3 regions of the Paraburkholderia sp. J10-1 genome follow, and region 3 is predicted to be linked to each of the others. Evidence: predicted binding sites of a transcription regulator. Region 3 holds the regulator's gene; each other region holds the start of a gene.

Region 1 (10,004 bases), on a different contig from region 3:
TACGGGCTTCTGACGCGCGTGTGGGTTTCTGAGGGATGCGTCGGAGTGGGGTCTAATCAGTTATGTTCGGCAAACTATTCGATAAGTTCGCGCATTGATGGTCGAATGTCTTTTAACGCGCGAAATTGAGTTTGCGTATTGCGTATCGGATAAGGGTAAGTCCCATCCCGCTTTTCTGACGTGATCCGTCAGTTTCCGGGTGGTTTTGCCGCTCAAGCGGCGGCGATGCCGCTCAAGCTTTCGCGCGCAGCCGCAGCGTCACGCGCACGAGCGTCCCGGCGAGTCGCGGCGTGTCTTGATAGACGTGATCGTCGATGGCGAGCGTGCCGCCGTGCATCGTGGCGATCTCGCGCACGATCGCGAGCCCGAGACCGCTGCCTTCGCCGTCGCGCCCGAGAATGCGGTAGAAGCGCTCGAACACGCGCTCGCGCTCGGCGGCAGGAATGCCCATACCCGTGTCTTCCACTTCGAGATGGACCACGCCCGCCGCGGGTTCCGGCCGCACGCGCACGGTAATGCGCCCGCCCGCAGGCGTATAGCGGATCGCGTTGTCGATGAGGTTCGAGAGCATCTCGCGCAGCATCACCGGGTTGCCGTCCACTTCGACGCGCGCCACCGCTCCGTCCTCGTCCTGCTCGCTCCCGTACGCCGTTTCGGGGCCTTCGTAGCCGAGGTCCATCTGTTTGGCGAGCGCCGGCTGCACCCAGTCGCGCACGGCGTGGCGCGCCACGTCCGCCACGTCGACCGGCGTGAAGATCTGCCCGGACATGCGGTTTTCCGCGCGCGCGAGCGCGAGCAGCTGCGTGACGAGCCGCGCGGCGTGCTCGGAGCTTGTCGCGATCTGCTCGAGCGAGCGGTGCACTTCGGCAGGCGCGTCCTGGCGCAGCGCGAGTTCGGCCTGGGTGCGCAGGCCCGCGAGCGGCGTCTTCATCTGATGGGCGGCGTCGGCGATAAAGCGCTTTTGCAGCTCCATGTTCTGCTCGAGCCGCGTGAGCAGGTCGTTGAACGAGGTGACGAGCGGCTCGATTTCGGGCGGCGCGCGGCGCGCTTCGAGCGGCGAAAGATCGTCGGGGCGGCGCATGCGGATGTTCGACTGCAGCGCGTGCAACGGCGCGAGGCCCCGCGAGAGACCGAACCACACGAGCAGGATCGCGAGCGGCAGGATTACGAACTGAGGCAGGATCACGCCTTTGATGATGTCGTTGGCCAGTTGGCGGCGCTTGTCGAGCGTTTCTGCGACCTGCACGAGCACCGGTTGACCCGGCCGGTCGCCGGCGCTCAGGTGCGTCGGCTCCACTGTTGTATAGGCGACGCGGATGTCGATGCCACGCAGCGTGTCGTCGCGGAACTCGACGAGACCGGGCGGCGGGCGGTCGTCGTCGTGCGGCAGCGGCATGTCGCGATCGCCGCCAATCAGCTCGCCGCGGCTGCCGAGCACCTGGTAGAACACGCTGTCGACGTTGTCGGCGCGCAGGAAGTCGCGCGTGGAGGCGGGCAGTGTGAGTTCGGCCACGCCGTTGACGGGCTGGATCTGGCGCGCGAGCACATAGGCGTCGGTTTCGAGCGCGCGGTCGAAGGGGCCGTTGGCGATCGACTTCGCCACGAGATACGTGACCGCGATGCTCATCGGCCAGAGCAGCAGCAAGGGCGCGAGCATCCAGTCGAGAATCTCGCCGAAAAGCGAGCGCGGGCGCGCCTCGGCGGCGGCTTCGGCTTCGTCGGGCGGGGCGAACGGGTTGGCGTAGCGGGCGTCGCGCGCGTCGTCGTCGAGGGCGTCGGCCGTGAATGCGGACGCGCCCGATGTGTTTTCGCCGGCTGTGCTCGCGGCGCCCTTGGGCGGCACGGCGCGCGCGATGGGAGGACGCCCGGCCATCTTCGACTCCGCCTATTTGAAATAGTGGCTGGCGGGCATCGCCGGCGTGGCGTCGGGTGTGCCGGTCTCGGCGCGTGTGCCTGGCTGGCTCGCGCCGGCGTGCGTTTCCTTCGCCTCCTTTTCGAGGCAGTAGCCCAGTCCGCGCACCGTCACGATGCGCACGCCGCCGGTTTCCAGCTTCTTGCGCAGCCGGTGCACGTAGACTTCGATGGCGTTGTTGCTGACTTCCTCGCCCCACTCGCACAGGTGATCGACGAGCTGCTCCTTCGAGACGAGCCGCCCGAGCCGCTGCAGCAGCACTTCCAGCACACCGAGTTCGCGCGCCGAAAGATCGAGCACCTGGTCGTTGATGCGCGCAATGCGCCCCACCTGGTCGTACGAGAGCGCGCCATGCCGCACCATGGTCGGGCCGCCGCCCGCGCCGCGCCGCGTGAGCGCACGCACGCGCGCTTCGAGTTCGTTGAGCGCGAAGGGCTTGGCCATGTAGTCGTCGGCGCCGAGGTCGAGGCCTTTCACGCGCTCGTCCACGCTGTCGGCGGCGGTGAGGATCAGCACGGGCAGGTTGGAATTGCGCGCGCGCAAACGGCGCAGCACTTCGAGGCCCGGCATTTTCGGCAGGCCAAGATCGAGGATCAAGAGGTCGAACGACTGCATCGACAGGGCAGTATCGGCATCCACGCCGCTACGCACGTGATCAACGGCATAGCCCGATTGGCGGAGTGATCTCACGAGCCCGTCCGCGAGTATGCTGTCGTCTTCGGCAATGAGGATTCGCATGTTGCGCCAACGTCGCTTTCGAGGCCCTTTGACCTCGTAGCACCGGCGCCGCGCCGCGTCTTTGAAGGCGCGGCCAGGCGACGCGCGGCGGTCTCCCGAAATTCGCGGTTCTGGATCGCCGGAAAGGCTTGCCAAAACCACTGTTTTTTTATACAGTGTCTGCGTTCGTGTGCATTAGCCCGAATGAGGCGTGCGCATGGTCACGAGACGCCGTTCATCATAGCAAAGGACGATTCATGGAAGATAGCAAGAAAGGCTCGGCTGGGCTGACTGCTGAAAAGAGCAAGGCGCTGGCCGCCGCGCTCGCGCAGATCGAAAAGCAGTTCGGCAAGGGGTCGATCATGCGACTCGGCGACGGCGAAGCGGTCGAGGACATCCAGGTAGTCTCCACCGGTTCGCTCGGCCTCGACATCGCGCTTGGCGTGGGCGGTTTGCCGCGCGGCCGCGTGGTCGAGATCTACGGTCCGGAATCGTCGGGCAAGACCACGCTCACGCTGCAGGTGATCGCCGAAATGCAGAAGCTCGGCGGCACGGCGGCGTTCATCGACGCGGAACACGCGCTCGACGTGCAATACGCCGCCAAGCTCGGCGTGAACGTGCCTGAACTGCTCATCTCGCAGCCGGACACGGGCGAGCAGGCGCTCGAAATCACCGACGCGCTGGTGCGCTCGGGCTCGATCGACATGATCGTGATCGACTCGGTCGCGGCGCTCGTGCCGAAGGCCGAAATCGAAGGTGAAATGGGCGACTCGCTGCCGGGTCTGCAGGCGCGTCTGATGTCGCAGGCGCTGCGCAAGCTCACCGGCACGATCAAGAAGACGAACTGCATGGTGATCTTCATTAACCAGATTCGCATGAAGATCGGCGTGATGTTCGGCAACCCGGAAACCACCACGGGCGGCAACGCACTCAAGTTCTACTCGTCGGTGCGTCTGGACATTCGCCGCATTGGCTCGATCAAGAAGAACGACGAAGTCATCGGCAGCGAAACGCGCGTGAAGGTTGTGAAGAACAAGGTCTCGCCGCCGTTCCGCGAAGCCGTGTTCGACATTCTGTACGGCGAAGGCATTTCGCGTCAGGGCGAAATCGTCGACCTCGGCGTGCAGGCCAAGATCGTCGACAAGGCGGGTGCGTGGTACAGCTATAACGGCGAGCGCATTGGCCAGGGCAAGGACAACGCACGCGAATTCCTGCGCGAGAACTCGGACATCGCTCGTGAGATCGAAAACCGCATCCGCGAATCGCTGGGCGTGAGCACGATGCCGGCCGGCGTCGACAATTCCGGCGAAGTCGAAGTCGCTGACGAAGAGTAAATTCTTCAGGCTCTCGTAGATAAGGCAAGCTGATGCGCAAGGGCGGGTCACCTACGTCCTCGCCTTCCGGCGATCAGGCTAACTCGCGGGCGGGTTCGCCTGCTGACCGGGGCGCCGAGCGGCGCCCCGCCGTGAAGCCTGCCGACGCACGCATGAGCCGTTCAAGCCGCGACGCCCAGGCGGGCGATCGCGGCTTTGCGCATTCTGACGCGGCATATTCCGCGCCCGCCGATCTCAGCGACGATGGCGGCGCGGTCTTCGAAGTGCCGTTCGAGGCTTTCTTCGGCGGGACCAATGAGTCGGCGGAAAACGCGTCATCAGAGCCGCTGCCGTTCGAAACATCATTCAAGCGCTCGCGCCGTGGGCCTGGCGAAACCGCTCGCGAATCCAGCGCACCGCAAGCCGATCAATACGAGCGCAGCTCGGTCACCCGTGCCGCACGCGCGAGCGAGCGCGAAAAAGCATCCACGGCAAAGCAGCGGCCCGAGCGCTCCCTCAAGGGTCGCGCGCTCGGCTATCTTTCGCGCCGCGAATACAGCCGCGCCGAACTTTCGCGCAAGCTCGTGCCGTACACCGAAGACGCCGACGCACTCGAAGCGCTGCTCGATTCGCTCGAGCGCGAAGGCTGGCTCTCCGACGCGCGCTTTGCCGAAAGCGTCGTGCACCGGCGTGCGGCGCGCGTGGGGGCAGGGCGTATCGTCAGCGAACTCAAGCGCCACGCCGTGGGCGATGCGCTCATCGAAGAAGTCAGCACGCAACTGCGTGAGACCGAACTCGCGCGCGCCCGCACGGTCTGGCAGAAGAAGTACGGTCAGTTGCCCGAAACGCCCGCCGAACGCGCGCGCCAGGCGCGCTTTCTCGCGGCGCGGGGCTTCTCGATGTCGATCATCGGGAAGATCCTCAAGGGAATCGAGGAAGACTGGTCCGACAATTGAGCCGGCCGTCTCGAAAAATCCGTACAGACATGTCCACGCCAGGCCTGTGTGTTCGCGGCTGTCTCAAATACCCGGTATGTTAAAATCGCGAGGTTTTCCAATCCGGTCTTACCTTTAGCATGCCGCTTTCTCCGCCCGTGCCCCGCCAGTTGCGCCACCAGCGCGCCATTCGGGCGGTTGCCTATGAGCGCGAAGACGGCCTGTGGGACATCGACGCGTGCCTGACCGACCACAAGCCACGCGACGTGCCGCTCGCCGCCGGTGTCCGGCCCAATGGTCTGCCGATCCATGAACTCTGGCTGCGCATTACGATCGATCGCAAGCTCAACGTCGTCGACGCAGAAGCGTCGTCCGACTGGGTGCCTTACGACGGTCAGTGCCAGAACGCTCATCCCGCCTATCGGGCCCTTATCGGGCTCAATCTCCTCCAGAACTTCCGCCGCGAAGCGGGCCGGCTCCTCGCCGGCACGGTTGGCTGCACGCACCTCACAGAAATGTTGGGCGTATTGCCGACCGCAGCGATCCAGGCGTTCGTTGGAGAAGTGTGGGACACATCGAATGGCTCGCCGGGTGAAGCGCCCGGACCGGAACACGGCAAGACCGCCGGAGGCATTGAGGCCGACGGTGAAAAGCCGCCCTTCCAGCTTGGCCGCTGCCATGCGCTGCGGTTCGACGGGGAGGCGGTGAAGCAGTTTTATCCGCGCTGGTATGGCCATGTGCCGCGTTCAATAGAGCGCGGCGCCGAAACCCCCAGCGTGCGCGACAGCCGGAGCCCGGGCCAAGAGGGCAGGGCCGACGCCGTCTCGCATGAATAACAACAGCGGAATCGAAGTTCACTCCAACTCTCAGACTGAAGGAATCACGCATGAAGATTCACGAGTACCAGGGTAAGGAAATCCTGCGGAAATTCGGAGTCGCCGTCCCGCGCGGCATCCCGGTGTTTTCGGTGGATGACGCGGTCAAGGCCGCTGAAGAGCTGGGCGGTCCGGTTTGGGTCGTCAAGGCACAGATCCATGCAGGTGGCCGCGGCAAGGGCGGCGGCGTGAAGGTTGCGAAGTCGCTGGAACAGGTCCGCGAATACGCGAACCAGATCCTCGGCATGCAGCTCGTTACGCACCAGACCGGTCCGGAAGGCCAGAAGGTCAAGCGTCTGCTGATCGAAGAAGGCGCTGACATCAAGCAAGAACTGTATGTCAGCCTTGTCGTCGATCGCGTGTCGCAGAAGATCGTGCTGATGGGTTCGAGCGAAGGCGGCATGGACATCGAAGAAGTCGCCGAAAAGCACCCGGAGCTGATCCACAAGGTCATCGTCGAGCCGTCGACGGGTCTGCTGGACGCCCAGGCTGACGACCTCGCCGCGAAGATCGGCGTGCCGGCTGCTTCGATTCCGCAAGCGCGTGAAGTCCTGAAGGGCCTGTACAAGGCATTCTGGGAAACCGACGCGTCGCTGGCCGAAATCAACCCGCTGAACGTCTCGAGCAACGGCACCGTGACCGCACTCGACGCGAAGTTCAACTTCGACTCGAACGCGCTGGCACGTCACCCGGAAATCGTCGCGTACCGCGATCTGGACGAAGAAGATCCGGCTGAAATCGAAGCGTCGAAGTTCGACCTCGCGTACATCTCGCTCGACGGCAACATCGGCTGTCTCGTGAACGGCGCAGGCCTCGCCATGGCCACGATGGACACCATCAAGCTGTTCGGCGGCGAGCCGGCGAACTTCCTGGACGTGGGCGGTGGCGCCACGACCGAGAAGGTCACCGAAGCGTTCAAGCTCATGCTCAAGAACCCGGACCTGAAGGCGATCCTCGTGAACATCTTCGGCGGCATCATGCGCTGCGACGTGATCGCAGAAGGCGTGATCGCGGGTTCGAAGGCCGTGAACCTGAATGTGCCGCTCGTCGTGCGCATGAAGGGCACGAACGAGGACCTCGGCAAGAAGATGCTGGCCGATTCGGGCCTGCCGATCATCTCGGCAGACAGCATGGAAGAGGCTGCGCAGAAGGTTGTCGCAGCTGCCGAAGGCAAGTAATTTTCACCGGACACGAATGGCGTGATGCCGGCGCGAACACCGCAACGCAAGAAGCGGTCTGGCGCGACGCATAACGCCAAACGAACAGAGGTCAATACATGTCGATTCTGATCAACAAAGACACCAAGGTCATCACGCAGGGCATCACCGGCAAGACCGGTCAGTTCCACACCCGCGCTTGCCGTGAGTACGCGAACGGCCGCGAAGCGTTCGTCGCTGGCGTGAACCCGAAGAAGGCCGGCGAAGATTTCGAAGGCATTCCTATCTACGCGAACGTGCGTGAAGCGAAGGATGCTACCGGCGCGACCGTTTCGGTCATTTATGTGCCGCCGGCAGGCGCTGCCGCTGCGATCTGGGAAGCCGTCGAGGCCGACCTCGATCTCGCGATCTGTATCACGGAAGGCATTCCGGTTCGCGACATGATCGAAGTGAAGGACCGTATGCGCCGCGAAGGCCGCAAGACGCTGCTCCTCGGCCCGAACTGCCCCGGCACGATCACGCCGGACGAGCTGAAGATCGGCATCATGCCGGGTCACATCCACCGCAAGGGCCGCATCGGCGTCGTGTCGCGTTCGGGCACGCTGACGTATGAAGCGGTTGCCCAGCTGACCGCGATCGGCCTCGGCCAATCGTCGGCAGTCGGTATCGGCGGCGACCCGATCAACGGTCTGAAGCACATCGACGTCATGAAGATGTTCAACGACGATCCGGATACGGACGCCGTGATCATGATCGGCGAAATCGGCGGTCCGGACGAAGCCAATGCCGCCGAGTGGATCAAGGACAACATGAAGAAGCCGGTGGTTGGCTTCATCGCGGGCGTCACGGCGCCTCCGGGCAAGCGCATGGGCCACGCCGGCGCGCTGATCTCGGGCGGTGCGGACACGGCCGACGCGAAGCTGGAAATCATGGACGCGTGCGGCATCAAGGTCACGCGCAATCCGTCGGAAATGGGTCGTCTGCTGAAGGCGATGCTGTAAATTCGAAATACACTGGCGCTTGTGCATCATGCATGCGCGGGCGGCCAGCGTTTTTTGATATGCTTGCGGAATCCTTTCACGAGGTTTCCGAACAAAAAGCGAGGGAGCCAGTCATGGCCTCCTCGCTTTTTTATTTGGCTCGATATCTGAGCCCATCCTGAATTCCGGCTGAGTTTTCGTTTCCATGCTCGAGTTTTTCGCGACGCTCCACTGGGGCGCTGTCATCCAGATCATCGTCATCGACATCCTGCTCGGTGGTGACAACGCCGTGGTGATCGCGCTCGCCTGCCGCGACCTGCCTGCGCAGCAGCGCATGCGCGGCATTCTGTGGGGCACCGCCGGTGCGATCGCGCTGCGCGTGGTGCTGATCGCCTTCGCCGTCGTGCTGCTCAACGTGCCGTTCCTCAAGTTCACGGGCGGCCTGCTGCTGCTGTGGATTGGTGTGCGGCTGCTCGCGCCCAGTCATCTCGAGCACGCCAACGTGAAGCCCGCCGACAAGCTGGTGGGCGCGATCAAGACGATCATCGTCGCCGACGCGGTGATGAGCCTCGACAACGTGGTCGCGATTGCGGGCGCCGCCGAATCCGCCGATCCGCAACACCGCATTGCGCTCGTGATCTTCGGGCTGATGGTGAGCATTCCGCTCATCGTGTGGGGCAGCCAGCTTGTGCTCAAGCTGCTCGACCGCTACCCGGTGATCATCACGCTCGGCGCGGCGCTGCTCGGCTGGATCGCGGGCGGCCTCATCATCAACGATCCCGCCGGCGACCGCTGGCCGCTGCTCGATACGCCCGCGGCCGAGTACGGCATGTGCGTGGCCGGGGCGGTGTTCGTCGTTGCGCTCGGGACCTGGCTCAGGCGCCGCAACGCGCGGCGGGCCGCGGCGCAAGGGCCGCAATCCCACTGAGCACTGAACGCGCATGGCTGTGCCATTGCGCCTAGGCCATCTGGCCGACTGATGGGCAAACCGGGCCGCCGATACGATCAAGACGCCTGTTCACGACTGTGAGCAGGCGTTTCTTGTTTCAGGAGCCCTGACGATGACCGTATCTGCATTTCCCTTGAGCCCGCCGCCGGGCAACCACTGCGCGTGTTTCGCCCGTCTCTCGCGCCTCGCAAGCCTTGCCTCCCGCTGGACCGCACGCGGCTTCACGCTGATCGAACTGATGATCGTGCTCGCGATCGTCGGCGTGATCGCCGCTTACGCCATTCCCGCCTACCAGGACTACCTCGCCCGCAGCCGCGTAGGGGAGGGTCTCTCGCTCGCGGCTTCCGCGCGGCTTGCCGTGGCGGAGAACGCCGCGAGCGGCAACGCGTTCGGCGCGGGCTACACGGTGCCGCCCGCCACGCGCAACGTCGAGTCGCTGCATATCGACGATACGACCGGTCAGATCACCGTCGCCTTCACCTCGCGCGTGGCGCCCGAGGGCAGCAATACGATCGTGCTCGTGCCTTCGGTGCCGGACAACGCCGATGCGCCCACCGCGCGCGTCGCGCTCGCGCAGGGCAGCGTGCAGGGCGGCACGCTCACGTGGGAGTGCTTCGCAGCGGGCAAGACGGCTTCCTCGCTCGGCGCACCCGGAGCGGGCCCGTCGCCGGCGGACGCCGCAACGCTGGCGGGCAATCTTGCACCGCCGGAGTGCCGCGCGTAGGGGTTGCGCGTGGGTGCGGGTGCGGTCGAACCGGCTGCACCCGCACAGCGGGGGAAAAGTTTTGTATAGTGCCCGGTTGCTGAACGGCCCCGCCCAACCATGCCTTCCAATTTTGCGCGTTACCTTACGTTCGTCTTGCTGGCCCTCGCGTTGACGCTGCCTTATGCGGTCGTCAACCACACCTATCCGATTCCCACGTTCTATGCGGAATTCGTTGCACTGACACTTTATGTGCTGATGGGTGCTGCCACGTTGTTGCTCGTTCGCCCGGCGCGCTCGGGCGAGGGCTTCGCGTCGCCCACGGTCGCGCTCGTGCCGCTTTTATTCGGCCTGCTGCTGGTCGTGCAGACGTTCGCGTTGCCGCTCGCCGAGCCCTCGATGAACTGGCTCGGCGCGGGCTACCTGCTCGCCGCCGTGCTGGCGACGCACGCGGGCTACACCA
Region 2 (10,004 bases), on a different contig from region 3:
CAGGCGCGTTACGAATACCTCGTGCCGATCGTGAAGGGCTGGAGTACCGAACTCGCGCTGGAAGTGACGAGCCTTGGCGTGCAGGTGCATGGCGGCATGGGCTTCATCGAGGAAACGGGCGCGGCGCAGTTCTACCGCGACGCGCGCATTCTGCCCATCTACGAAGGCACGACGGCGATTCAGGCGAACGACCTCATCGGGCGCAAGACGCTGCGCGACGGCGGCGCGGCGGCGAAGGCGTTGCTTGCCGATATCGCGCAGACCGTCGACGCGCTAGCAGCGCAACAAGGCGCGGCGTTCGAGTCGATGCGCAAGCATCTTGCACTCGGCCGCGAGGCGCTCGCCTCGGCCGTGGACTTCGTGCTCGCGAAGGCGAAGAGCGATCCGAACGCGGTGTTCGCGGGCAGCGTGCCGTATCTGAAGCTGGCGGGCATCGTGCTGGGCGGCTGGCAGATGGCGCGCGCCATGCTCGCCTCACAGCGTCTCATGCAGGACGACCCGAAGTTCCATGGCGCGAAGATCGCCACGGCGCAGTTCTTCGCGCAACACGTCTTGCCCCAGGCTGTGGCGCTCGAAGCGGCGATCGTCAGCGCAAGCGGCAGCGAGGGCGTGCTGGCGCTGGCGGAAGATCAGTTCTGACGCCGCGCGCCAATCGTAGCGAGCGAGTCGAGAAATGAAACACGGCGCCCCAGAGGCGCCGTGTTCGTTCATGCTGAAAGCGTTGCTTCAGGCATAAGCCGGGCGATGCGAGCCCTGCGTGTCGCCGAGATAGCGGTGGACCGAAAGATCGTCGGCGCGGATGGCGGGTTGCTTGCCCGAGATCAGGTCGGCGAGCAGTTGGCCCGAACCGCACGACATGGTCCAGCCGAGCGTGCCGTGGCCTGTGTTCAGGAACAGGTTCGAGATCGGGGTGCGGCCGACGACCGGCGTGCCGTCCGGCGTCATCGGGCGCAGGCCGGTCCAGAAGGTGGCCTTCGTCGTGTCGCCGCCGCCCGGGAACAGGTCGTTCACGCACATTTCGAGCGTTTCGCGACGGGCTTGCTTGAGCGACTTGTCGAAGCCGACAATCTCGGCCATGCCGCCCACGCGGATGCGATCGTCAAAACGCGTGATCGCGATCTTGTAGGTTTCGTCGAGCACGGTCGAGACCGGCGCGGCGTCGGCGTTGACGATCGGCGCCGTGATCGAATAGCCCTTGAGCGGATAGACCGGAATCTTCACGATGTCCGCGAGCATCTTCGTCGAGAAGGAGCCGAGCGCGACCACGAACGAATCCGCGCGCACCAGTTCCCTGCCGCATTGCACGCCCGCGATACGGTCGCCCTGCAGGACGAGCTTGTCGATCGGCGTGTTGTAGCGGAATTTCACGCCCAGCTGTTCGGCCATCGCGGCAAGGCGCGTGGTGAACATCTGGCAGTCGCCGGTTTCGTCGCCGGGCAGACGCAGGCCGCCCGTGAGCTTGCCCGACACCGCGGCGAGCGCGGGTTCGGCGCGGCCCAGCTCGTCGGCGGTGAGCAGTTCGTACGGAACGTTCGCGTCCTTCAGCACGGCAATGTCCTTCGCCGCGCCTTCGAACTGCTGCTGTGTGCGGAACACCTGGAGCGTGCCGCCCGTGCGGCCTTCATATTGAATGCCCGTGTCGGCGCGCAGTGCCTGCAGGCAGTCGCGGCTGTATTCGGCGAGGCGCACCATGCGACCTTTGTTGAGCGCGTAACGCTCGGCCGTGCAGTTCTGCAGCATCTGCCACATCCACTGCAGCTGGAATTTCGTGCCGTCCAGACGAATAGCGAGCGGCGCGTGCTTCTCGAACATCCACTTGATCGCCTTGAGCGGCACGCCAGGCGCGGCCCACGGCGCAGCGTAGCCCGGCGAGATCTGGCCGGCGTTCGCAAAACTGGTCTCAAGCGCGGGACCGGCTTCGCGGTCGATCACCGTCACTTCGTGGCCCGCGCGGGCGAGATACCAGGCGCTGGCCACACCGACCACACCACTGCCCAACACGACGACTCGCATAGCTGCTCCGTATAGATTCGTTGGGGCTACGCCGTGTTGCCGGGGCCCTGGAAGCGGTGTTTTGGCACCGATAGGGTGGAAGGCATGAAAATTCGCGTGTAGCCAGTATTTGTAGCTATGCTATTGTTGTATGCCTAGGTTTTGTTATCGTATTTTTCAGATTTTCGGGAAGAAATCATGAGAACGCAACGCCAGCCGGTCCGCGCGCTCGACCGGCTCGATCACCGCATCCTGAAACTGCTCCAGGAAGACGGCCGCATGGCCATGAAGGACCTCGCGGAACAGGTCGGGCTTTCGGTGACGCCGTGCATCGAGCGGGTGAAGCGCATGGAGCGCGACGGGGTCATCACGGGCTATTTCGCGCGCGTGAATCCCGCGGTGCTGGGCGCGGCGCTGCTCGTGTTCGTGGAGATCACGCTCGACCACAAGAGCGGCAATATGTTCGACCAGTTCCGCCGCGAAGTGCAGAAGATTCCCGAAGTGCTGGAGTGCCATCTCGTCTCGGGCGACTTCGACTATCTGATCAAGGCCCGCATCGGCGAGATGGCAGACTATCGCAAGCTGCTGGGTGACATCCTCTTGCAACTGCCCGGCGCGGTTCAGTCGAAAAGCTACGTGGTGATGGAAGAGATCAAGGAGACGCTGACCATCGCCGTGGGGGAGTGAGCGGCTGTCAGCGCCCCGTTTTTAGGACTCGACAACGCGGCTCAGTACTGTATATTTGTACAGTATTGAGCCGCGTTTTTTATGTCCTGTTCACTTTAGCCGTGACCGATTCCCGCCACCCCGATCCCGATACCGATACCTGGTATCCCGTTGCGCCGCCCACGGCACGCAAAGGGCGCGGTGCGGTTACGAACCTGCAAGGGCGCTATGAAGTGGACCAGCGCGAAGCGTTCGACGATGGTTGGCAGCAGGCGGGCGAAGGCGAGGAGGGCCAAGGGGACGAGGCCGACCACAACAGTGAGCCGAAGTTGCGCACCGAAGTCTTCGAAGAGCGTGCGAAAAGCATCCTCACGCGCAACCAGTCGCCGGACATTCCGTTCAACGTCTCGCTCAATCCATATCGCGGTTGCGAGCACGGTTGCATCTATTGCTTCGCGCGGCCCACGCACAGCTATCTCGGTCTCTCGCCGGGGCTCGATTTCGAAAGCCGTATCTACGCGAAGGTGAATGCCGCAGAACTGCTGGCGCGGGAGATCGCGAAGCCTTCGTACGAGCCCGAGCCCATTGCGCTCGGCGTGAACACCGACGCCTGGCAGCCGGTGGAGCGCGACATGCGCATCACGCGGCGCGTGGTCGAGGTACTGGCCGAGCGTCAGCATCCGTTCGCGGCCATCACGAAGTCCTCGCTGATCGAGCGCGATCTCGATCTGCTCGCGCCGATGGCCGCGCGCAAGCAGTTCATGGCGGCGATCACGATCACCACGCTCGACGCCGATATCGCCCGCTCGCTCGAACCGCGTGCGGCGACCCCTGCGCGTCGCCTGCGCACCATTCGCACGCTAGCCGAAGCCGGTGTGCCGGTCGGCGTGAGCATCGCGCCTGTCATTCCGTTCGTGACCGAGCCCGACATGGAGCGTGTGCTCGAAGCCTGCGCCGAGGCCGGCGCAACGAGCGCGAGCTATATCGTGCTGCGTTTGCCATGGGAGGTCGCGCCGCTCTTCCAGGATTGGCTGGCGGCGCATTTCCCGCAGCGCGCCGAGCGCGTGATGAGCCGTGTGCGCGACATGCGCGGCGGCAAGGACTACGAGTCGGCGTTCTCGCAGCGCATGAAGGGCACGGGGCTTTGGGCCGACCTGCTCAAGCAGCGCTTTCACAATGCCGTGCGGCGCCTCGGGCTCAATGAGCGGCGTCACGGCATTCTCGATATGTCGGCGTTCGTGCAGTCGAAAACCGTGCGCGAGAAGCCGCAACTCGACTTGTTCTGATCGGGCTCGCGGCGCTACTGCGAGATGGCCTTTGCGGCCTCGACCTGCGACTCGAAATAGGTCTGGAAAGAGAGCGCGAGTCCCGTCATCAGCAGGAATGCGCCAATCAGCAGCGAAAAGATCACGACGAAGATGACCGTCCAGCCCGAGCGGCTTGTGCGGCCTTGCTCCACGAACGCGGCGTTGAACTGCGCGTCCCATTTGGCGTCGGGGCGCAGCCCATACACGATTGCCGCCAGAAACGCCGAAATGACGGAAACTGCGCCGATCACGGCGAGGCCCCAGCCGGGAATCGAGGCGCGTTCGGTTGCGACGAGCAGCAACACGCCCGGAATGCCGATTAGCGTGCCGAACAGATGCGCCCAGCCCCACACGTCGCGCGGACCATACAGATAGAAGCGATGTGCGCCGAGGCTGCCAAACAGGAACGCGAGGGCGGCGGTGAGGGTCTTGGAGCGAAAGCGTGCGGGGTTGTTTTCGTTGGGCATGGGCTCGGGCATAACGTGAACGTTTGGCCGTCATGGGCGCATCACGTCATCGCACACGGGCCGCCGGGCATTGTATGCCGCGCGCCTCGCTTGCAGCACAAGCGCACGCTTATGCCCGGCACCAGGCCAGCAGCTTTAACGCGGCGCGCGCGTCACGGTTTGGCGTACGTCACGCGATAGATCGCGCCCGCGTAGTCGTCGCTGATCAGGAGCGAGCCGTCGGGCAGCGGCAGCACGTCGGCGGGGCGGCCCCATTGGGTCTCGTCGGCGTTGAGCCAGCCCTGTGCGAACACGTCCTGACGTGCGTTCGTGCCGTCGGGGTTGGCGCTCACGCGCACTACGCGGTAACCGACCTTCTTGCTGCGGTTCCACGAACCGTGCTCGGCGATGAACAGGCTGTTCTTGTAATCGGCCGGGAACATCGAGCCGGTGTAGAAGCGCATGCCGAGCGACGCCACGTGCGCGCCGAGTTTCGCGACCGGGGGCGTGAAGCCGCTGCAAGGATGGCCCGCGCCGAACTCGGGGTCGGCGACGTTGCCGCCATGGCAATACGGAAAGCCGAAGTCCTCGCCGGTGTGCGCGAGGCGGTTGAGCTTGTCGTCGGGGATGTCGTCGCCGAGCATGTCGCGGCCGTTGTCGGTGAACCAGAGTTCGTGCGTCTGCGGATGCCACGCGAAGCCGACCGTGTTGCGCACGCCGCGCGCAATGGTCTCGTAGTGCGAGCCGTCGGGGTCCATGCGGCCGATCATCGCGAAATGCACGCGCTGCGGGTCGCTTGCCGGCAGGCAGACGTTGCACGGCGCGCCTTGCGGCACATATAGCCTGCCGTCGGGGCCGAAGGCGATGAACTTCCAGCCGTGGTGGCGCTCGGTGGGCAGGGAATCCGTGACGACTACGGCCTTGGGCGGATCGTCGAGATGACGGTCGATGTCGTCCAGCCGCACGATCGACGACACCGCCGAGACGTATAATGCGCCGTTGCGCCAGGCCACGCCCACCGGCATCGTCAGCCCGGATGCCACGATATGGCGCTTCGCCGCTTTGCCGTCCTTGAGTTCGAGCGCGTACACGTCGCCGCTCATGCTCCCTACATATAAGGTGCCGTTGCCCGAGAGCGTCATTTCGCGCGCGCCGGGAACGTCCTCGGACAGCGCCGCTATGTGGAAGCCTGGCGGGAGCTTGATGCGCTCGATGGGAAGCGCCCCGTGAGCGAGCGGCGCCGCGAGCAGGGCGGCGGCAAGGCCGAGCCACGCCAGTGCGAAGCGTCCGGCCGACGCACGGGGTGCCCGAAAAAGGGAGCTGTCACGCCCGCCGGTGCCGCAAGTGCGACGCAGCCATTGCACGAGTCGTCTGAAAGTCGCCACAATTCGCTCCAGGGCCCGCCCGCCGTGGCCACGAGCGGCACTTTGACCGCCGCGTCTTGCCGCTTTCCCGGCGCCAGCGCGCAATTTCCCGTTAAGTGTTTGTTATGCCTCCGGTTTCGGGCTATAATCGCATGTTTCAGTAGTCCCGAACCCCGGTTTTCAAGGATTTTAGTATGGTCATCATCCGTCTGGCACGCGGCGGCTCGAAGAAGCGCCCGTTCTACAACATCGTCGCAACCGATTCGCGCAACCGTCGCGACGGCCGTTTCATCGAGCGCGTGGGCTTCTACAACCCGGTCGCTACCAAGGGTGAAACGCTGCGTATCGCTCAAGATCGCGTGACGTACTGGAAGGAAAACGGCGCGCAAATGTCGCCGGCAGTCGAGCGCCTCGTGAAGGAAGCGCAAAAGACCGCCGCCGCTGCGCCGGCTGCTTAAGTTTTTAAGCGTCTTTCAGTCTGTTGTCCGTGTTTTACCCGCGTACGCGCTCCATGAGCGTGTGCGATATCAAGCTGGTCGCAAGGGGTGCCGATGTCCGCGCATGACGCTAAATCTGCCGTAAAGGCGAACGACGCGTCGGAAAGCGGGGCGCCCGACGTTGCAACAAGTGCTGCGACCAGCGGCGCTGGCAAAGCTGCGGCCCGCAGCGCGCCTTCGTTTGGTGCGTTCGTGCGCAAGCCTGCGCGCGAGAGCGCCGCGAAAGCTGCGCCTGCAACCGAGGGCCTGCGCGCCGAAACCGAAGCGAGCTGGCCGGACGACGCCGTTGAAGTCGGCGCCGTGATCGACGCCTATGGCCTCAAGGGCTGGTTGAAGATCGCGCCGCACGCGCAGGACGGCCGCGCGCTGCTTTCCGCTAAACGCTGGTGGCTTCTCAAGGGCCGCGAGGGTCAGGGGCATCGCGAGCGTCATTCCGCGGTGCGCGTGAGCGCCAAGGTTCATGGTGACAGCGTCGTCGGCGAGCTTTCGGGCCTGGCCGACCGCGACGCCGCGCTGCTGTTGCGCGGCGCGCGCGTGTACGTGAGCCGGGCCGAATTCCCGGCGCCCGCAGCCGATGAATATTACTGGGTCGACCTGATCGGCCTCGACGTCGCCAACGAGGCGGGTGTCGAGCTCGGCAAGGTTGCCGACCTGATCGACAATGGCGCGCAATCGGTGTTGCGTGTCACTTACCCGTCTACGGACAAGGATGGCAAGCCGGTCACCGGCGAGCGCCTGATCCCGTTTGTGGGCGTGTTCGTGAAAACGGTGGACCTGGCGGCGAAGCGTATCGTCGTCGACTGGGAAGCCGATTACTAAGCAACACGGCAATACTGCGCGCCGTGATTCAATTTCGCTGAACGGAGAGAGCGATGCAGTTCGATGTCGTCACGCTCTTTCCCGAGATGTTCCGCGCGCTGACCGACTGGGGTATTACCAGCCGGGCGGCGAAGCAGCAGCGTTACACGTTGCGCACGTGGAATCCGCGTGATTTCACGACCGATAACTATCGCACGATCGACGATCGCCCCTACGGCGGCGGCCCCGGCATGGTCATGCTGGCCAAGCCGCTCGAAGCGGCGATCGATGCGGCGAAGGCCGCGCAGGCGCAAGCCGGCGTGAGCGCTCCGCGTGTGCTGCTGATGTCGCCGCAAGGCAAGCCGCTCACGCACGAACGCGTCATGCAGTTCGCGCAGGAGCCGGGTCTCGTGATGTTGTGCGGCCGCTACGAAGCGATCGACCAGCGTCTCGTCGACCGCTGCGTGGACGAAGAAGTGAGCCTCGGCGACTTCGTGCTCTCGGGGGGCGAATTGCCCGCGATGGCCTTGATGGACGCCGTGGTGCGCAACCTGCCGGGCGTGCTCGGCGACGCGCTTTCGGCGGTGCAGGACAGCTTCGTCGACGGTTTGCTCGACTGTCCGCATTACACGCGCCCCGAGGAATACGACGGCGTGCGCGTGCCCGATGTGCTGCTTGGCGGCCATCACGCGGAAATCGAGTTGTGGCGGCGCCGCGAGGCGTTGCGCAACACGTGGAACAAGCGGCCCGATCTGATCGAGCGGGCCAGAAAGAACAAGATGTTGAGCCGTGCCGACGAGGCGTGGCTCACTAGTCTCGCGAAGGGCTCGAACGAAGCCTAAGGCTTCGGGCGTGCGCGACAAGGGGCGCAAAAGGCGGTGCCGCTTCATGCGTGAACGGCGCCAGTTGTGAATCCATCCTCTATCGGGGCCGTAGTTGCAGGTCATCCTGCACAGGTACGAACGCCGACAAGATGGCATACGGAGTCATTCCATGAATCTGATTGAAAAACTCGAGCAGGAAGAAATCCAGCGCGTGCTGGGCGAGAAGACCATCCCCGAATTCGCCCCCGGCGACACGGTGATCGTCAACGTGAACGTGGTTGAAGGTAACCGCAAGCGCGTTCAGGCATACGAAGGCGTCGTGATCGCGAAGCGTAACCGCGGCCTGAACTCGTCGTTCATCGTGCGCAAGATCTCGTCGGGCGAAGGCGTCGAGCGTACGTTCCAGACGTACTCGCCGCTGCTGGCCAGCATCGTGGTGAAGCGCCGCGGCGACGTGCGTCGCGCGAAGCTGTACTACCTGCGCAACCTGTCGGGCAAGAAGGCGCGTATCAAGGAAAAGCTGGTGTCGAAAGACCGCGCAGCTGCTCCGGCCGATCAGGCGTAAAAGCTGTAAGAAAGAAGCACCCTTCGGGGTGCTTTTTTCTTTTTGGCCGCAAAATAATCTCGTGTACGTGTAATCCGGGACCGCCGTTGATCCGCCCAGTATTTGAACCCGAAAGCCTGCCGATCGAATCGACGGGCGCGAGCCTCCCGCAGGTCGCCGCGGAGCGCCTGACCGCCGCCGGCTTGCGCGCGCGCTTCGAGCAGCGTCTGCCGTGGGACCCCGAACCGCAGGAAGCCCGTCTCGCCGAGGTGCGCGATCCGCGCGAGGCCGCCGTGCTCGTGCCCATCGCCATGCGCGCGGGCGGCCTGACCGTGCTGCTCACGCAGCGCGCCGACAATCTCAGCAATCACGCGGGGCAGGTGAGCTTTCCCGGCGGCAGTCGCGAGCCTTCCGACCCCACACCCATTGCCGCCGCGCTGCGCGAAGCGCAAGAGGAAGTGAATCTCGACCCCGCGCGCGTCGAGGTGCTCGGCGCATTGCCCGAATATCTCACTGGCACGGGCTTCAGGGTCACGCCCGTGGTCGGCCTCGTGCACGAGCCGTTCAGCCTTGCCGCCGATTCGCTCGAAGTGGCGAGCATCTTCGAGGTGCCGCTCAGCTTTCTCATGAACCCGGTGCATCACCAGGTGCGCGTGTTCCGTTGGGAGGGAGGCGAGCGGCGCTTTTACGCGATGCCTTATCCCGACCGCAATGCACCGGACCGCAATGCGCCGGAATCCGCTAACGCGTCAGGCGTCGGGTCCTCGCACTTTATCTGGGGGGCCACGGCGGGCATGCTGCGCAACTTCTACCGCTTCCTGCTCGCGTAACACGTCTGGCGGCACGCGCAAGCGCCGCCGTGCACTGTTGCGAGATTGCCGCCCGATTGACCGGCGATGGTCAGGCACATCTGGCCCTGTGATATCGTTGCAACACTTTCTAAAACCCTTTCGCAACTCGATCTGCACGGCGCGTCGCATGACCTTCTTTTCCGTATTGCTGGCCCTCGTCATCGAACAGGTGCGGGCGCTGTCGCCCAATAATCCAGTCATGGCGCTCGTGCGCCTCAATGCGGAGTGGGCCGCTCACGGCTTCGACGCCGGCAAGCAGAAGCACGGCCTCATCGCCTGGCTCGTGGTCGTGTTGCCGTGGACGCTCGCCACGGCGCTCGTCTACTACGTGCTGTACCACATCAGCTTCGTGCTGGCCTTCCTGTGGAACGTGGTGGTCGTGTATTTCACGCTCGGCTTTCGCCAGTTCAGCCACTATTTCACCGACATTCATCTCGCGCTGAACAACGACGACGTGCCGCGCGCGCGCGAAATTCTCCACGAATGGACCGGCCTCGACGCGGTGGACATGCCCGTGAGCGAGATCGTGCGTCACACGCTCATTCATGCGGTGATCGCCTCGCATCGGCACGTGTTCGGCGTGTTCTTCTGGTTCCTCGTGCCGATCGGGCCCGCGGGCGCCGTGCTGTACCGCATTGCCGAATACCTCGCGCGCGAGTGGGCGCGTCCGGCGGAAGACCGCACCGAGGCGTTCTCGAACTTCGCGCAGCACGTG
Region 3 (10,004 bases):
CACACCGGCGGCCACGAGCGCTTCGACCGCTGCACGCGACACACCCGCGTAGCTCGTCACGATCTCGACCATCGGCCATTGAACCGCTGCCGTGAACGGCGCATCGACCGTATGCGGGCGCAGCGCGCGGCGCTGGAATTCCACGCGCCCATCCTGCACCCAGCCCAGCGCACCGATTTCCGGCGACTGGAACGCATCCACCGCGTAGGTGCTGACCTTCGCGACGTCGCGTGCGCAATGAATGCGGTTGTTGAACGCCACCAGCACACCCTGCCCCGCCGCCGCCTCGCTCGCCGCGAGCGTGACGGCGTTGAGCAGATTGAGCGGACCGTCGGCGGAAAGCGCCGTGGCGGGCCGCATGGCCGCGGTCAAGATGCACGGCTTCGCACTCTTCACCGTGAGATGCAGCAGATACGCGGTTTCTTCGAGCGTGTCCGTGCCGTGCGTGATCACGACGCCGTCGATCTCGTCGCTGGCCAGCAGTTCGTTCACGCGCTGCGCGAGCGTGGACCACAGCGCGAGCGACATGTCCTTGCTGTCGATGCTCGCGATCTGCTCGGCGTGGATCTGCGCGATGACGTCGAGGCCTGGCACAGCCGCCAGAAGCTGCGCGACACCAATCACGCCGGCCTGGTAACCCGCGGTGTTCGCTGCGTCCGCAGCGGAGCCCGCGATCGTGCCGCCCGTGGCGAGCACAGCGATGCGCGGGAGCGCCTTGGGCGCCGCCGCGGAAGAGGAAGTGGAAGTATTCATGGCGGCGATTTTAAGCGATCCGCCGCCCGTCGGGAAAATCAGCCCGCCTTTCAGGTTGCCTCGCGCAACTGGCTCGCGATCTGCTGCTCGGTGAGTTGCGGCGCGAACATTTCGATGAGCCGGTACGCATACTGGCGCAGGAACGCGCCCTTGCGCAGGCCCACTCGCGTCGTGCTCGCTTCGAACAGATGCTCCGTGTCGAGCGCGACGAGTTCGCTGTCGCGCTTCGGGTCGTAGGCCATTGCCGCGACGATGCCCACACCCATGCCGAGTTCGACATAGGTCTTGATCACGTCCGCGTCGATGGCGGTCAGCACCACGTCGGGCACCACGCCCGCCTTCGCGAACGCCTGGTCGATATGCGAGCGGCCCGTGAAGTCCTGGTCGTAGGTGATGATCGGATATTCGGCCACGTCTTCGAGCGTGAGGTTTTCGCGGCCCACGAGCGGATGCGTCTTCGGCACGACCACCACGTGATGCCACGAGTAGCACGGGAACGTGACGATATCGGGGAAGCGGTCGAGCGCTTCGGTCGAGATGCCGATGTCGGCCTCGCCGTTGATGATCATCTGCGCGATCTGCTGCGGATTGCCCTGGCGCAGCGCGAGGTGGACTTTCGGAAACACTTCGCGGAACTGGTGCACGACCTTCGGCAGCGCGTAACGCGCCTGCGTGTGCGTCGTCGCGACCACGAGGTGACCGCTGTCCTGGTCGGCGAACTGGCGCGCCACGCGGCGCAGGTTCTCGGCGTCGAGCAGCATGCGCTCGATCAGTTGATGCACCGCCTTGCCCGGCTCCGTGAGGCCCGTCAAGCGCTTGCCGCGACGAATGAAGATGTCCACGCCGAGCTCGTCTTCGAGATCCTTGATCTGCTTGGAGACGCCCGACTGCGACGTGTACAGCACGTTAGCCACTTCGGTCAGGTTCATGTTCTGCCGCACGGCTTCGCGCACGAAACGCAACTGCTGAAAATTCATGGTCTTCTCTCCGGGACTGCTGACCGATTGTTCGTTTTTGTCGATGTGAGCACTGTAACGCGCATTGCGCCGCGATTTAAGCCGCGAGTCTAAGCCGGGAATCTAAGCCGGGAAAACGCGCAGCCCGCGCGGCACCGCCGTCACGCCCTGGCCCACCGTCAGCCCGAGCGCGCGCCACGACTCGCGGTCGAGCTCGGCTTCGAGCGCGCCGCCGGTGCGGCTTTCCAGCTCCACGCGCACCGAGCCGCCCAGCGTCACCACCCGGCGCACGTCGACGACGATGCCGTCGCGATGCTCGCTCGCTTCGCGGTGCAGCACGAGGTCGTGCGGACGCACATAGGCGAGCGCCGGGCCTTCGAAGCTCGCGTGCACCGAGATCGGCTGCGCCGCGCCTTCGGCCACGAAGCCGCGTGCATCCACACTGCCGCGCAGCCGGTTCGCGGCGCCGAGAAACTCGTAGACGAAAGCCGTCTGTGGATGATCATAGACGTCCTGCGGGCTGCCCACCTGCTCCACATGCCCATGATTCATCACCACGATGCGATCGGCCACTTCGAGCGCCTCTTCCTGGTCGTGCGTGACGAAGATCGTAGAGATGTGCAGGTCGTCGTGCAGGCGGCGCAGCCATGAGCGCAATTCCTTGCGCACCTTGGCGTCGAGCGCGCCGAACGGCTCGTCGAGCAGCAGCACCTTCGGCTCCACGGCGAGCGCGCGCGCGAGCGCGATGCGCTGACGCTGGCCGCCCGACAGTTCGGACGGGTAACGCTGGGCAAGCCAGTCGAGCTGCACGAGCTTGAGCAGCTCATGCACCTTTTCGCGGATCACAGCCTCCGAGGGCCGCTCGCCGCGCGGCTTCACGCGCAGGCCGAACGCCACGTTCTCGAACACCGTCATATGGCGGAACAGCGCGTAATGCTGGAACACGAAGCCCACCTGGCGCTCGCGCGCGCCCACCTCGCCCACGTCCTGGCCTTGCAGCACGACCTGGCCCGCGTCGGCGTATTCAAGGCCCGCGATCACGCGCAGCAGCGTGGTCTTGCCACAACCGGAAGGTCCGAGCAGCGCAACCAGTTCGCCCGGCGGAAAGTCGAGCGAGACGTTGTCGAGGGCGGTGAAGTCGCCGAAGCGCTTGTGCAGATTGCTGACGGTGATGCCCATGGTTACTGCTCCCCTACTTGAATCGGTTGGCGCACGGCGCGCGCCGTTGCGTGATCTGTCGCGTGTTGTGAAGCGTGTTGCACGGCCACCGCTTGCGGGCCGGCGTAGGCGGGAATGTCATCGGCGCTGCGCAGTTGCGCCGAAAGACGGCGCTCCGCGAGCAGCTTCAGGCCCAGCGTGACGAGTGCGAGCAACGCGAGCAGCGATGCCACGGCAAACGCCGCCGCGAAGTTGTACTCGTTGTAAAGGATCTCGACGTGCAGCGGCATCGTATCGGTCTGGCCGCGAATATGGCCCGACACCACCGAAACCGCACCGAACTCGCCCATCGCGCGCGCATTGCAAAGAATCACGCCGTACAGCAAGCCCCAGCGGATATTGGGCAGCGTCACGCGGCGGAACATCTGCCAGCCCGAGGCGCCCAGCACGTGCGCGGCCTCTTCTTCATCGTTGCCTTGCGCCTGCATCAGCGGAATCAGCTCGCGCGCAACGAACGGGAATGTCACGAAGATCGTGGCCAGCACGATGCCCGGCACCGCGAAGATGATCTGCACGTTACGGTCTTCGAGCCACGGCCCAAGCCACCCCTGCGCGCCGAACAGCAGCACATAGATGAGACCCGAGATCACGGGCGAGACCGAAAACGGCAGGTCGATCAGCGTGGTGAGCAGCGCCTTGCCGCGAAACTCGAACTTCGCGATCGCCCACGAAGCCGCGAGACCGAAGGCCAGATTCAGCGGCACCGCGATCGCCGCGGTGATCAGCGTGAGCTTGATCGCGGAGAGTGCGTCGGGGTCGACGAGCGACGTGAAGTAGAAGCCAATGCCCTTCGAAAGCGCCTGCCAGAACACGGCAACGAGCGGCACCACGAGAAAGAGCGCGAGAAACGCGAGCGCGATGCCGGTCAGGAGCCAGCGCACCCACGGCGCTTCGGTGACCGGATCCGGCCGGCGCGTGCTGCGTTGTTGCGGCAGCGTGCTCATTGCGCACCTCCCGCGACGGTTGCGCCCACCACGGCATTCGGCGCGCTGCCGGCCGAAACGCCCCGGCTCGTACGGCGTTGCAAATACCACTGCAGCGAGTTGATGAGAAGCAGCATGACGAACGAAACGCAGAGCATCATCACGGCAAGCGCGGTCGCGCCGGCGTAGTCGTATTGTTCGAGCTTCGTGATGATGAGAAGCGACGTGATCTCCGACTTCATCGGCACGTTGCCGGCGATGAAGATGACCGAGCCATACTCGCCCAGCGCGCGCGCGAACGCGAGCGCGAAGCCGGTGAGCAGCGCCGGCAGCACCGCGGGCAGCACGACGCGGCGGAACGTGAGCCAGCGCGAGGCGCCAAGGCACGCTGCGGCCTCCTCCTGCTCGCGCTCGAAGTCCTCGAGCACCGGCTGCACCGTGCGCACGACGAACGGCAAGCCGATGAAGGTCAGCGCGACGAGCACGCCAAGCGGCGTGAACGCGATCTTCAGACCGAGCGGTTCCAGGAACTGGCCGATCCACCCATTGCCAGCGTACACGGCGGCGAGCGAGATGCCCGCGACGGACGTCGGCAGCGCGAACGGCAGATCGACGAGCGCATCGATCACGCGTTTGAACGGGAACGGATAGCGCACGAGCACCCACGCGAGCAGGAACCCGAACACCGCGTTGATGAGCGCCCCGCCGAGCGCGGCCGTGAACGTGAGCCGGTACGACGCGATCACGCGCGGCGACCACACGGCGCGCACGAACTGGCTCCAGTCGAGCGTCGCCGTCTTGAGGAAGGTGGCGGCAAGCGGAATGAGCACCACGAGGCTCAGGTAAGCCACCGTGATGCCGAGCGTCACGCCGAAGCCCGGCAGCGCACTGGGCTTGCGCAATCGAAACGTTGTCATGCTCATCGTCCAGACATGGGTTGCGCGCTTGCCGGGTTCGCCGGCGGCGCCGAAAAGCGCGCCCGTGGGCGCGCTTCTTTGTTATGCGGTTGCGTCGTGATCGACTGCCAACCGGTACTGCGGTGCAGCGATGTTGCGTGACTTACTGCGGCTGGTAGATCGAATCGAACACGCCGCCATCTGCGAAATGCGTCTTCTGCGCGTTGGTCCAGCCGCCGAACGTGTCGTCGACCGTGTAAAGCTTCAGCTTCGGAAACTTCGCCGTGAGCGCCGCCGGGACCTTGTCCGAACGCGGACGGTAGAAGTTCTTCGCGGCAATCTCCTGGCCCTCTTCGCTATAGAGGAACTGCAGGTAGGCCTCGGCCTCCTTGCGCGTGCCCTTCTTTTCGACGACCTTGTCCACCACCGCAACCGGCGGCTCAGCCAGAATGCTCACCGAAGGGACCACGATCTCGAACTTGTCCGGGCCGAATTCCTTGAGCGAAAGGAATGCTTCGTTCTCCCATGCGATCAGCACATCGCCGATACCGCGCTGCACGAAGCTCGTCGTTGCGCCTCGCGCGCCCGAGTCGAGCACGCCTGCATTCTTATAGAGCTTCGAGACGAAGTCCTTGGCCTTCTGCTCGTTGCCGCCCGGCTGGTGCAGCGCATAGGCCCACGCCGCGAGATAGTTCCAGCGCGCGCCGCCCGAGGTCTTCGGATTCGGCGTGACGATCGACACGCCCGGCTTCGTCAGATCGTCCCAGTCCTTGATGTGCTTGGGGTTGCCCTTGCGCACGAGAAACACGATCGTCGACGTGTACGGCGAGGCGTTGTCGGGCAAGCGCTTTTGCCAGTCCTTCGCAACGATGCCCTTGTTGGCGAGCGCGTCGATGTCCCATGCGAGCGCCAGCGTCACGACGTCGGCCTGCAGGCCGTCGAGCACCGAGCGCGCCTGCGCACCCGAGCCGCCGTGCGACTGCTTGATGGTGAGCGTTTCGCCCGTCTTCGCCTTCCACTGCTTGATGAAGGCCTCGTTAATGTCCTGATACAGCTCGCGCGTCGGATCGTAGGAGACGTTGAGCAGCGACGTGTCCGCATGAGCGGCCACGGGCGCCATCGCCGCAACTGCGACGAGCGGCGCAACGCCGATAACCAGTTTTGCCGCCAGTGATTTCAGCCAGCCTGCGCGCCCCGTATGTGTCGTGCCCATCTATCTGTTCTCCGTTTTCGTGTGTGCTCGTTCGCGCTCATCCGTGCGCATCTGCGAATTGCAGCTAACGATGGAGGCCAGTCTAGCGATCCGCTTACATTATTAAAAATGATGTTTTCTCATTTTTTAATACGCAAAAGTGGTAAGGACAGAGGAAGTCGCTGCTAGAGCGCGATTTCGTCCGCACAAACGCGGGAAAACGGCCTGATAGCAACGCTCAGTTGACGAACTTCAAGTAACACTTGAAAAGTGGCGAGTACTGTATAAAAATACAGTTACCTGTTCAAACATACAGTGGCGCCATGACCAAACTCACCGCACGACAGCAGCAGGTTTTCGATCTGGTTCGCCGGGCGATCGAACGCACGGGCTTCCCGCCCACGCGCGCCGAGATCGCGGCGGAACTCGGCTTCAGCTCGGCCAACTCCGCGGAGGAGCATCTGCGCGCGCTGGCGCGCAAGGGCGTGATCGAACTGGCTGCGGGCGCCTCGCGCGGCATCCGCCTCATGCCGGGGCCCGACGACCTGCCGCACCAGTTCACGCTCCCGCACCCGAGCATCATGCAGCTCTCACTGCCGCTCGTTGGCCGCGTCGCAGCGGGTAGCCCGATCCTCGCGCAGGAGCACATCTCGCAGAACTACATGTGCGACCCGGCACTGTTCTCGAGCCGCCCTGACTATCTGCTGAAAGTGCGCGGCCTTTCCATGCGCGACGCCGGCATTCTCGACGGCGACCTGCTCGCCGTGCAGAAGAAGGCCGAAGCGAAAGACGGGCAAATCATCGTGGCGCGCCTTGGCGACGACGTCACCGTGAAGCGGCTGAAGCGCCGTTCGAACGGGCTCGAACTGATCGCCGAGAACCCCGATTACGACAATATTTTTGTCGAGGCTGGCAGCGCGGAATTCGCGCTGGAAGGCATCGCGGTTGGCCTGATCCGCCCCACCGAATTCTAAGCAATCCGTCTGCGCGCGTTGTGCGCTGAGTTTACGCACTACCTGGAGAGAGTCATGGAACGCCTTGCCCGCTTGCTGCCCTTCCGTCAATTCGGCCGTCTTCGCCACCTCCGTGGAATCGCCTCTTGCGCGGTGCGCGAGGTGCGCGACTCGGCCGCCGCACTGAGCGGCTCGCTCTTCGAAGACTCGCCAGAGATGGTGGCCGCCAGCACGGCCGACCTGCCGGCGCTGCCCTCGGCCCAGCCGGCGTTTGCGCGCGTGTCGCTCAACAGCACGCTCAACACCGAGCAGCCCATGCGCCGCGCGCCGGTGCGGGTCTATCAAGGTCAGTCGCGGCTCATTCTCGTCGGCACGGTTGACGCGGTCTGCCGTGCGATCGACCGCTGCATCGCGGAGCAGCACAGCGACCTGCCTGCAGCGCTGGCGAAGTAAGGTCGAATCGAGCGCGAATTCGCCAATACGCGGCTCAAATGTGAGAAGAGGTTACGGTCGGGATCGTTCAATCAAGTTTGCGGTCAACACCCTGTTTGAACGATTTGTCCTATGCCGATGACGGAATCTCCCTCAACCCCTCGTAAAACCCAAGGCTGGAAGAAGCCCGTAGCGATCACCGTTGCGCTCGCCATGATTGTTGGCGCGCTTGGCTACGCGTATGCGTCGCCCTATATCGCGGTGAAACACATGAAAGCCGCCGCCGACGCTCGCGACGCCGCCACGCTCAACGAGTACGTCGATTACCCTGCGCTGCGCCTGAGCCTCAAACAGCAGGTTGGCGAGATGCTGCATCGGCGCATCGAAGGGCAACACAGCAGCAATCCGCTGCTGATCCTCGGCGCCGTGATTGGTGCGGCACTGATCAGTCCGCTCGTGGATGCCTACGCAACGCCAGAAGGCGTGGCCGCCCTGCTGAGCGGCATGCCGCCGACAGGCAAGCCTGGCGACCGGCCGCACGCGCCGCCGCCGACGGAGTCCAGCGAGCAATCGGCAGAATCCGCGCAATCGGCACAATCGGCGCAATCGGCGCAATCGGCGCAATCGGCACAATCGGCGCCGTCACCGGCCCCAGCGGCGTCGGGCAATCCCGCGCCCGAGGCTCGGCCGGTCACCACGGCCGGCTATCGCGGCCTCAATGAATTCGCGCTCACGTGGGAGCGCGGCAATACGGGCGAGCACTATGCCGCCATCCTGCAGCGTCACGGGCTCTTCTCGTGGAAGCTCGCAGCGGTCGAGCTAGACGAAGGAAACGTCTCGAACTGAGACAGATTGGGAGCGAAAACGGAAACAGGCCGGTTCCGTGCGAACCGGCCCGCTTGGTCCTGCTTGATCCCGCTCGATCAACTAAGCGGCGGCTTGCTGCTGTTTTTCCTCAGCCGCCGACGAACACGCCACGAGAATGCTGCACGACACGCGGTCGAGCAGCGGCGTATTGCCCGCGCCCATCCACCAGCGCGAAAGCCCCGTGCGGCAGCGGTGACCCACCACCACGAGGTCGGCATTCAGTTCGTTGGCCAGATTTGCGATTTCGTCGATCGGATGCCCGAACGCGAAGTGCCCCTGGGCGCGCACGCCACGCTCGGTTAGCCAGTCCACGCCTTCCTGAAGGATTTCGCGCGCCGTTTCCTCGAAGCGGCCGCAGGCCACATCGGTCAGCAGGCCCGCGCTCTGCGCGATCGTCGAGCGCATGTCGACAACCGAGAGCAGATGCGTTTCCGCCTGCAGATCGAGCGCAAGGTCGGCGCCGCAACGCAGTGCCTTGCGGCCTTCGCGCGAGCCGTCGTAACAGAGCAGAATTTTTTTGTAGCTCGCCATGATCGATTCTCCCCGCCCGCGTGATTTGCAGGCTGTGCGATTCTCATGATGGTGCGCCGCAATTCCACACGCAAGGGCTGGAAAACGCCAGGTGGGCATCGAAAACCGCCAGATGCGTCTTAGGCAACGCACACCTCTTGTGCATGGCCTGATGCTTGCCGCGACATGCATTCGCCTCGTGCCACGTCGAACGGCCTGGAAGCGCCGCCCAACCCGCCACGCAGCAATGCACTAAAATGGGCCGCCTTGTTTCGCGCGATTGTTCGTTTGCTTTTGCGTTCGCTCTTGCGTGCGCCTCGCGCGACACCCGTTCGACTCACGTTCAACTGGTCCATGTCCGCACCCGCCATCGAATTCGAGCAGGTCATCAAACATTACGGAGACAGGACGGTCGTCAACGGCCTGTCGTTCAACGTCCTCCCCGGTGAATGCTTCGGGCTGCTCGGCCCCAATGGTGCTGGGAAAACCACGACGCTGCGCATGCTGCTCGGCATCGTTTCGCCCGATGCGGGTCGCATCAGCCTGTGTGGCGAGCCGGTGCCCGCTCGCGCGCGTCACGCCCGCCAGCGCGTGGGCGTCGTGCCGCAGTTCGACAATCTCGACCCCGACTTCACCGTGCGCGAGAACCTGCTCGTGTTCGGCCGTTACTTCGGCTTGTCCGCGCGTGAAACGCGTGACCTCGTCGCGCCGCTGCTCGAATTCGCGCGCCTCGAAAGCAAAGCCGATGCGCGCGTAGGTGAGCTCTCGGGCGGCATGCGCCGCCGTCTCACACTGGCGCGCGCGCTCGTGAACGACCCCGACGTGCTCGTGATGGACGAGCCCACGACAGGCCTCGACCCGCAGGCGCGGCATCTGATCTGGGAGCGGCTGCGCTCGCTGCTCGCGCGCGGCAAGACGATTCTCCTCACCACGCATTTCATGGAGGAGGCCGAACGACTTTGCAATCGCGTCTGCGTGATCGAGGAAGGCCGCAAGATCGCCGAGGGTGCGCCCAAGGCGCTGATCGAATCGGAGATCGGCTGCGATGTGATCGAGGTGTACGGCCCGGACCCGGTCTCGCTGCGCGACGAGCTTGCAGCCGATGCGAAGCGCACGGAGATCAGCGGCGAGACGCTATTCTGCTATGTCGACGACCCCGCGCCCGTGCATGCGAAGCTGCGCCACCGCTCGGATCTACGCTACCTGCACCGGCCCGCGAATCTCGAAGACGTGTTCCTGCGGCTCACAGGCCGCGAGATGCAGGATTAATGCGGCAGGATTGACGGCGGCATACGAATCGCCAA

What was found. Region 3 encodes LexA, which represses DNA repair genes until DNA is damaged. Its sites were predicted from a motif close to ACTGTATNNNNATACAGT; they were not measured.
Region 1: recA (recombinase RecA) is a predicted target of LexA. The motif match lies at 2,790-2,807, and genes of this name have one in related genera.
Region 2: U5A65_RS31150 (PA0069 family radical SAM protein) is a predicted target of LexA. The motif match lies at 2,726-2,743, and genes of this name have one in related genera.

What each region holds. Positions count from the first base shown of each region.
Region 1 is NZ_CAJMYW010000006.1:343,520-353,523, reverse strand. It holds gene U5A65_RS21250 (sensor histidine kinase) at 233-1,873, opposite strand; gene U5A65_RS21245 (response regulator transcription factor) at 1,886-2,650, opposite strand; gene recA (recombinase RecA) at 2,887-3,963, shown strand; gene recX (recombination regulator RecX) at 4,116-4,898, shown strand; gene U5A65_RS21230 (DUF2889 domain-containing protein) at 5,018-5,713, shown strand; gene sucC (ADP-forming succinate--CoA ligase subunit beta) at 5,764-6,930, shown strand; gene sucD (succinate--CoA ligase subunit alpha) at 7,029-7,910, shown strand; gene U5A65_RS21215 (TerC family protein) at 8,095-8,817, shown strand; gene U5A65_RS21210 (pilin) at 8,951-9,562, shown strand; gene U5A65_RS21205 (PglL family O-oligosaccharyltransferase) at 9,662-10,004, shown strand, end outside.
Region 2 is NZ_CAJMYW010000013.1:160,927-170,930, reverse strand. It holds gene U5A65_RS31165 (acyl-CoA dehydrogenase) at 1-639, shown strand, start outside; gene U5A65_RS31160 (D-amino acid dehydrogenase) at 727-2,013, opposite strand; gene U5A65_RS31155 (Lrp/AsnC ligand binding domain-containing protein) at 2,191-2,679, shown strand; gene U5A65_RS31150 (PA0069 family radical SAM protein) at 2,781-3,944, shown strand; gene U5A65_RS31145 (TM2 domain-containing protein) at 3,959-4,432, opposite strand; gene U5A65_RS31140 (PQQ-dependent sugar dehydrogenase) at 4,585-5,688, opposite strand; gene rpsP (30S ribosomal protein S16) at 5,970-6,233, shown strand; gene rimM (ribosome maturation factor RimM) at 6,327-7,091, shown strand; gene trmD (tRNA (guanosine(37)-N1)-methyltransferase TrmD) at 7,145-7,912, shown strand; gene rplS (50S ribosomal protein L19) at 8,064-8,459, shown strand; gene U5A65_RS31115 (CoA pyrophosphatase) at 8,546-9,268, shown strand; gene U5A65_RS31110 (CobD/CbiB family protein) at 9,417-10,004, shown strand, end outside.
Region 3 is NZ_CAJMYW010000012.1:160,805-170,808, reverse strand. It holds gene U5A65_RS30235 (asparaginase) at 1-753, opposite strand, end outside; gene U5A65_RS30230 (CysB family HTH-type transcriptional regulator) at 804-1,730, opposite strand; gene U5A65_RS30225 (sulfate ABC transporter ATP-binding protein) at 1,833-2,888, opposite strand; gene cysW (sulfate ABC transporter permease subunit CysW) at 2,891-3,871, opposite strand; gene cysT (sulfate ABC transporter permease subunit CysT) at 3,868-4,767, opposite strand; gene U5A65_RS30210 (sulfate ABC transporter substrate-binding protein) at 4,910-5,959, opposite strand; gene lexA (transcriptional repressor LexA) at 6,262-6,912, shown strand; gene U5A65_RS30200 (hypothetical protein) at 6,967-7,344, shown strand; gene U5A65_RS30195 (DUF2939 domain-containing protein) at 7,462-8,169, shown strand; gene U5A65_RS30190 (universal stress protein) at 8,251-8,721, opposite strand; gene nodI (nodulation factor ABC transporter ATP-binding protein NodI) at 9,055-9,969, shown strand.